DNA from 3 places in the Bradyrhizobium sp. ORS 285 genome. Region 3 is predicted to be linked to each of the others. Evidence: predicted binding sites of a transcription regulator. Region 3 holds the regulator's gene; each other region holds the start of a gene.
What was found. The regulator LexA, encoded in region 3, represses DNA repair genes until DNA is damaged. The targets are predictions, from matches to a motif close to TGTTCNNNNTGTGTTCNG.
Positions count from the first base shown of each region.

Region 1: a site for LexA is predicted at 1,118-1,135, ahead of uvrA (excinuclease ABC subunit UvrA). Genes of this name have one in related genera too.
Region 2: a site for LexA is predicted at 893-910, ahead of BRAD285_RS20945 (ImuA family protein). Genes of this name have one in related genera too.

Region 1 covers NZ_LT859959.1:3,331,540-3,333,804, reverse strand. Annotated here, with positions in the region: gene BRAD285_RS15005 (outer membrane protein) at 273-926, shown strand; gene uvrA (excinuclease ABC subunit UvrA) at 1,226-2,265, shown strand, end outside.
Region 2 covers NZ_LT859959.1:4,630,987-4,633,251, forward strand. Annotated here, with positions in the region: gene BRAD285_RS20940 (DNA polymerase Y family protein) at 1-122, opposite strand, end outside; gene BRAD285_RS20945 (ImuA family protein) at 22-810, opposite strand; gene BRAD285_RS20950 (putative DNA modification/repair radical SAM protein) at 994-2,232, shown strand.
Region 3 covers NZ_LT859959.1:3,213,225-3,215,489, reverse strand. Annotated here, with positions in the region: gene glp (gephyrin-like molybdotransferase Glp) at 1-540, shown strand, start outside; gene lexA (transcriptional repressor LexA) at 744-1,442, shown strand; gene BRAD285_RS14435 (hypothetical protein) at 1,745-2,185, shown strand.

The sequences.
Region 1 (2,265 bases), 120 kb from region 3:
CGAGTTCCCAAAGGCCGGCGAAAGCCGGCCTTTTTTGTTGCCCGGATGACACCTTGATCCGCAGGCCACACCCGGAACCAAGCAATTGAGTCACAATGGCTTTCGGGAACCCGCCCGCAAAAACGCGGTTTGGCCGCGAGTGTGGCTTCAGGGTGACGGTAATCCGCACGGAACCCGGCTATAGGGTGATCGTCAACTTGAACGGGTGAGTCTGTTTCGTGCGTGAAAGCTTCGGTGCGACGCGGACTTCGAGGAATAAACTGGAGACAAGAATGAAGAAGATCCTGCTTGCGACCGTGGCCCTGGCCGCCCTGGCTGCTCCCGCTGCCGCTGCCGATCTTGCCGCGCGTCCGACCTACACCAAGGCCCCGGTTCTCGCGCCGGTTCCGACCTGGGGTGGCTTCTACCTCGGCGGCATGGGCGGTTACGCGACCACGGACAACGGCGGCATCCTGAGCCCGAAGGGTGGTTTCGCGGGCGGCACCGCCGGCTACAACTGGCAGACCGGCGCGTGGGTGTTCGGCGTTGAGGCCGACGCTGCCTGGGCCGACATCAAGGACTCGGTCGGTGGCGTTGTTCCGGGCTTCGGTGCTGTTGCCGTCGGCAGCAAGATCGACGCGACGGGTACGGTCCGCGGCCGCATCGGCTATGCCTTCAACACCGTGCTGGTGTACGGCACCGGTGGTTACGCCTGGGCCAACAACAAGATCAGCCTCTCGGCGCTGGGCGTCAGCGTCTCCGACTCGCAGTTCCTGAGCGGCTGGACCGCCGGCGGCGGCGTCGAGGTGATGTTCGCTCCGAAGTGGTCGGTCAAGGCCGAGTACCTCTACAAGAGCTTCGACGGCAAGACCTACTTCAACGGCGCTCTGCCGACCGGCAACCTGAACCTGCACAGCGTTCAGGTCGGCGTGAACTACCACTTCTAAGAACTGCGGCCTTCGGGCCAACGCACAGGCCTCCGCTCCACAAGGGCGGAGGTTTTTTCTTTGTCGAATCCGCTTCCCGATCGATCGCCCGGCCGCCCCCGCCAATTGCGGAGCGGTTCCGCTCCTGCCACTCGCTGCCATGTCGCGAGCGCATTGTTGATGATTCGCTCGGGGCACTGGAAATCCGGGCCCGTTCTTCCTACGTTCCGACGATACCTTTCCCCCTGGCGTCCGAGGGCCGGCTTCCGGCAGAACGCGCCTGCAACGATGGCGCAGCCCTGCGCCGTGGGACAATCGTCATGGATGAAGTGATCAAGGCCAAGCAGCGCGCGCAAGCCAATCAGTCGAGTCTGCGGGCGATCACCATCCGCGGCGCCCGCGAGCACAACCTCAAGAACGTCGACGTCGAGATTCCCCGCGACAAGCTCGTGGTGTTCACCGGCCTGTCCGGTTCCGGCAAATCCTCGCTCGCCTTTGACACGATTTATGCGGAGGGCCAGCGCCGCTATGTCGAATCGCTCTCCGCCTATGCGCGCCAGTTCCTGGAGATGATGCAGAAGCCGGATGTCGACCAGATCGACGGCCTGTCGCCGGCGATCTCGATCGAGCAGAAGACGACGTCGAAGAACCCGCGCTCCACCGTCGGAACCGTCACCGAGATCTACGACTACATGCGCCTGCTCTGGGCGCGCGTCGGCGTGCCCTACTCACCCGCGACCGGCCTGCCGATCGAGAGCCAGACCGTATCGCAGATGGTCGACCGCGTGCTGGCGCTGCCGGAGGGCACCCGCCTCTATCTGCTGGCCCCGGTCGTGCGCGGCCGCAAGGGCGAGTACAAGAAGGAACTCGCCGAATACCTCAAGAAGGGCTTTCAGCGCGTCAAGATCGACGGCACCTTCCACGAGCTCGCCGAGGCGCCCACGCTCGACAAGAAGTTTCCGCACGACATCGACGTCGTCGTCGACCGCATCGTCGTGCGCCCCGACATCGGCCAGCGCCTGGCCGAGAGCTTTGAAACCGCGCTGAAACTCGCCGAGGGTCTCGCCGTCGTCGAATTCGCCGACCCCGCCCCCTCCTCGTCATCACCGGGCCGCGCCGAAGGCGCGAGACCCGGTGATCCATCCTCTTCGAAAGAGATGGATGGCCGGGTCAAGCCCGGCCATGACGAGAAGAAGAAGGTGGCAAAAATCCACGACAAGAGCGGACCCGAGCGCATCCTGTTCTCGGAGAAGTTCGCCTGTCCCGTTTCCGGCTTCACCATCCCCGAGATCGAGCCGCGGCTGTTCTCGTTCAACAATCCCTACGGCGCCTGCCCGGAATGCGGCGGCCTCGGTGTCGA
Region 2 (2,265 bases), 1.4 Mb from region 3:
ACGACCTGCGGCTTGCCTTGCTCAAGCGGATCGGCGCTGCGGCTCCGCTTGATGCGCTCGATGGGCAGGCGCGGCAGCCACAGGCTGAGGATCCGCCGCCGGTTCGCTGAAACGGCACGCATCGGGCATCCACTCCATGATCCATTGTCCGGTCTGGCCGTGACGGTTGCGAATGAGCTCGGCATCGAGGCGCGGTGCGCCCCACGCCATCCATGGCGCCACCACAGGCGACGGCGCGGTGCGCACCATCCAGCGCGTCTCCGCGGTCGAGGGCTCCGGCGTCGCGGCGACGCGCAACAGCAGCGCGGTCACGCCGGACTCCTGCGCCGCCAGGGTCAGCTTGCGGCTGGCGACGAGATCGAGCTTTGGCGTCTCGCCCCACACCTCCAGCATCACACCGCCCAGCGCATCGCAGGCGAGCGCATCGGCGGCGGTGCGCAAAGCGTGATCCAGATCGGGCGCGCGCACGACCACGAGGCGGCGCGGATCGAGGCCGAGCTCGGCGAGCCCGCTCATCGACAGCGCGCCGGCCTCGCGTTCGGCAAAGTCCTGCCGGATCCAGATCAGCGGCCGGCGCGCGGCGACACGCGCCGCCAGGCCGCACACGAAACCGGTCGCGGCCGCCGCCTGGCGGCCGCCTTCCGCGAACACCTCGTGCAGCGCGCCGGTGGCGAGCCCGCCCTGCAGCACCGCGTCCGCCTCGTCATGGCCGAGCGCGACTCGGCGCAGATCATGCGCGCCATCGGCCGCTTCGAGACGGGCAATGCGGCCGCGCAGACGCGCGAGCGTATCCATGCGTGCGCCGGTCATCCGTCGCCGCTCCTTTCATCCATCGTGCGGGTGCTGCCGTTCTCTTTGTGAACGCAGGCAATGAACCCGCGACGATCTCCTTTGTTCATGATACGTTCTAATATAAAGCTAACGCGTCAAAGAGAGTCAATCGGGATTGACCCGGTCCGGATTCAACGAGTGGAATCAAAGGGATTCAAAAGCATGGAGCTGCTGCGCAAACTGGAGATCCTGGCCGATGCCGCCAAGTACGACGCGTCCTGCGCCTCCAGCGGTACGGAGATGCGGGATTCCCGTGACGGCAAGGGCCTCGGCTCGACGTCGCCGGGCATGGGCATCTGCCACTCCTATGCGCCGGACGGACGCTGCATCTCGCTGCTCAAGATTTTGCTCACCAACGCCTGCAACTTCGACTGCCTGTATTGCGTCAACCGCGCCTCCTCCAACGTGCCGCGCGCGCGATTCATGGTCGACGAGGTGGTGAAGCTCACGATCGACTTCTATCGCCGCAACTACATCGAGGGACTGTTTCTGTCGTCGGGCATCATCCGCAGCCCGGACTACACGATGGAGCAGGTCGTCAGCGTCGCGCGCAAATTGCGCGAGGAGCATCGCTTCCGCGGCTACATCCATCTGAAGACGATTCCGGAAGCCGACGAGGCGCTGATCGCGGAGGCCGGCAAATATGCCGACCGGCTCAGCATCAACATCGAGACGCCGCTCGAGGACAGCCTCACCAAGCTGGCGCCGGAGAAGGACCAGCGCGCGATCCGCCGCACCATGGGGCGCCTGCGGCTCAAGCTCGACGAGACGGCGGAGGCGAAGAAGACGGTGCGCCGCGCCAGGCCGCCGCGGTTCGCGCCGGCCGGCCAGAGCACGCAGATGATCGTCGGCGCCGATGCCGCCAACGACCGCACGATCCTGTCGACCTCCGCCAATCTCTACGGCGCCTACAAGCTCAAGCGGGTCTATTACTCGGCTTTCAGCCCGATTCCTGACGCGAGCCGCGCGCTGCCGCTGCAGGCCCCGCCGCTCGTGCGCGAGCACCGGCTGTATCAGGCCGACTGGCTGATGCGGTTCTACGGCTTCGATGCGGAGGAGATCGTCGAGGAGAACGAAGGCATGCTGCCGCTCGACATCGACCCCAAGCTCGCCTGGGCACTGCGCCACCGCGACCGCTTCCCGCTCGACATCAACAAAGCCAGCCGCGAGGAACTGCTGCGCGTGCCCGGCTTCGGCGCCCGCACCGTGCAGCGCATCCTCGCCACCCGACGCACCACGACGATCCGCTTCGCGGATCTGGCCCAGCTCAATGTGATCCGGAACAAGGCGCTGCCGTTCATCGTTTTGTCAGACCACCGGCCGTCGCCGTCTTTGCTGGACGGCGCCAGCCTCAGGGCCCGGCTGCGGCCGAAACCGCAGCAGCTGGGATTTGGATTCTAGCCACGTCGTCATTGCGAGGGGCGAAGCCCCGAA
Region 3 (2,265 bases):
GACACGCTCGAGGCGACGGTCGCCGGCATCCGCCGGGCGCGCGAGGCGGAGGCCGATATCCTGGTCACCACCGGAGGCGCTTCGGTCGGCGATCACGACCTGGTCAAGCAGGCGCTCGAGGCCGAGGGCGTCGAGATGGCGTTCTGGAAGATCGCGATGCGGCCGGGCAAGCCGATGATGCACGGACGGCTCGGCGGCATGCGCGTGATCGGCCTGCCGGGCAATCCGGTGTCGTCCTATGTCTGCGCCATCCTGTTCCTGGTGCCGTTGATTCGCAGCCTGCTCGGCCGCGAGGCGCTGCTGCCGCGCGAGACCGCCCTGCTCGGCCGCGAGCTCGGCGCCAATGATTCGCGCGAGGACTATCTGCGCGCGCAGCTCGAGGAGCGCGCCGACGGCACGCTGGTCGCGACCCCTGTGACGCAGCAGGATTCGTCGCTGCTCGGCAATCTCGCGCTCTCGCAGGCACTCGTCATTCGTCCCGCCTTTGCGCCAAAGGCCCCTGCGGGAAGCCCCTGCGAGATCCTGCGGCTGCCGAACTGAGCCGCGTCCCCCGGCAAAGCCCGGTCCGTTCATCATATTTTTAGGATTGCGGAACACACATCGAACATATAGTGTCCGTTCATGATTTGTTTTTAGTATGTTGCGGAACGACGCGAAGACGCTCGTCCGGCTCGCAGAGAGATGAGGAGCTCCGATCGAGGAGCTCGCGAGTCGGACGACATCAAACCGGGGACCAGGTCGAGATGCTGACGCGCAAACAGTACGAACTTCTGCGGTTCATCAACGAACGGCTCAAGGAAGCCGGCGTGCCGCCGTCCTTCGACGAGATGAAGGACGCGCTCGACCTGCGTTCGAAGTCCGGCATTCACCGCCTGATCACCGCCCTGGAGGAGCGCGGCTTCATCCGCCGGCTGCCCAATCGCGCCCGCGCCATCGAGGTCATCAAGCTGCCCGAGCTGTCGCAGGCCGCCGGCAACCGCCGCGGCTTCACGCCGTCGGTGATCGAGGGCAATCTCGGCAAGGTTCGCACGTCGACACCGGCGCTTGATGATGGCGAGCGCCCGGTGGCGGTGCCGGTGATGGGCCGCATCGCCGCGGGTACGCCGATCGAGGCGCTGCAGACGCGCAGCCACACCATCAGCGTGCCGGCCGACATGCTCGGCAATGGCGATCACTATGCGCTGGAGGTGCGCGGCGATTCGATGGTCGACGCCGGCATCCTCGACGGCGACATGGCGCTGATCCAGCGCAACGAGACCGCCGACACCGGCGATATCGTGGTGGCGCTGATCGACGATGAGGAAGCCACCCTGAAGCGCTTCCGCCGCCGCGGCGCATCGATCGCGCTCGAGCCGGCCAATACCGCCTATGAGGTGCGCATCCTGCCGCCCAACCGGGTGAAGATCCAGGGCAAGCTGGTCGGGCTGTATCGCAAGTACTGATCGCGCACGCCGCGCAGTCGCGGTGATGCACCGCGGTTAGCATCGCGAGATGCACAATCGGTCGGCTAAGCGCGAACGAGCTTCGCGCGTAGCTCAAAAACAAGTCACACGCGAGCGCACCCTATGATGTGCAGCGCGGCATGCTCAAACGCTTGTGATCGTCAGCGGCTGCACGCGATGAAGATCAGCGCAGAATTGCCGCGAAGCGCGCGCTAACATTCTCCTCGATGTCCACTCTGATAGAGGCCTGCGCCTGTCCGGGGGGAGCGTGGGTCAGCTATCTCTGAACGAGGAGCGATCCGATGTGTGACTACAGCCTCCATGCCGTTGCCTCCCGTCCCGCCAAAGTCGGCGAGACGCTGATCTCGACGACGTTCCGCGGCACTGCAACCCGCGGCTTCGCGCTGGAAAGCGAGCCGACCGTTGCGGTGTGCATGCTGCCCGGCACCGAGCTCGCCTTCGCCGAGGACGTCCGCTACGACAGCCGCTGGCTGTGGACGCGGACCATCCGCGAGCGCGTCGCCAAGTTCAACACCATCGAGAAGCACATTCCCGATCGCCATCACGACGCGATCGAGTTCGCCGACGGCCGCCACGTCCTGGTGACACAGCTCTGCGAGGGCCAGCGCGTGACGGTGCTGCAATTGCCCGTCACCAAGCAGCCCGGCGAGCACCGTCCCGAGCAGGCAGAGGAGCGGCCGGCGGCGCAGACCCCATCGATCCGGCGCATCAGCATCACCTGACGATCTGATCGCCAACTGATCGCATTCCTCGGATCGCGCGCCAACATCGCGGCGGCTCTCGGCCGGCATCTGCCGGTGCC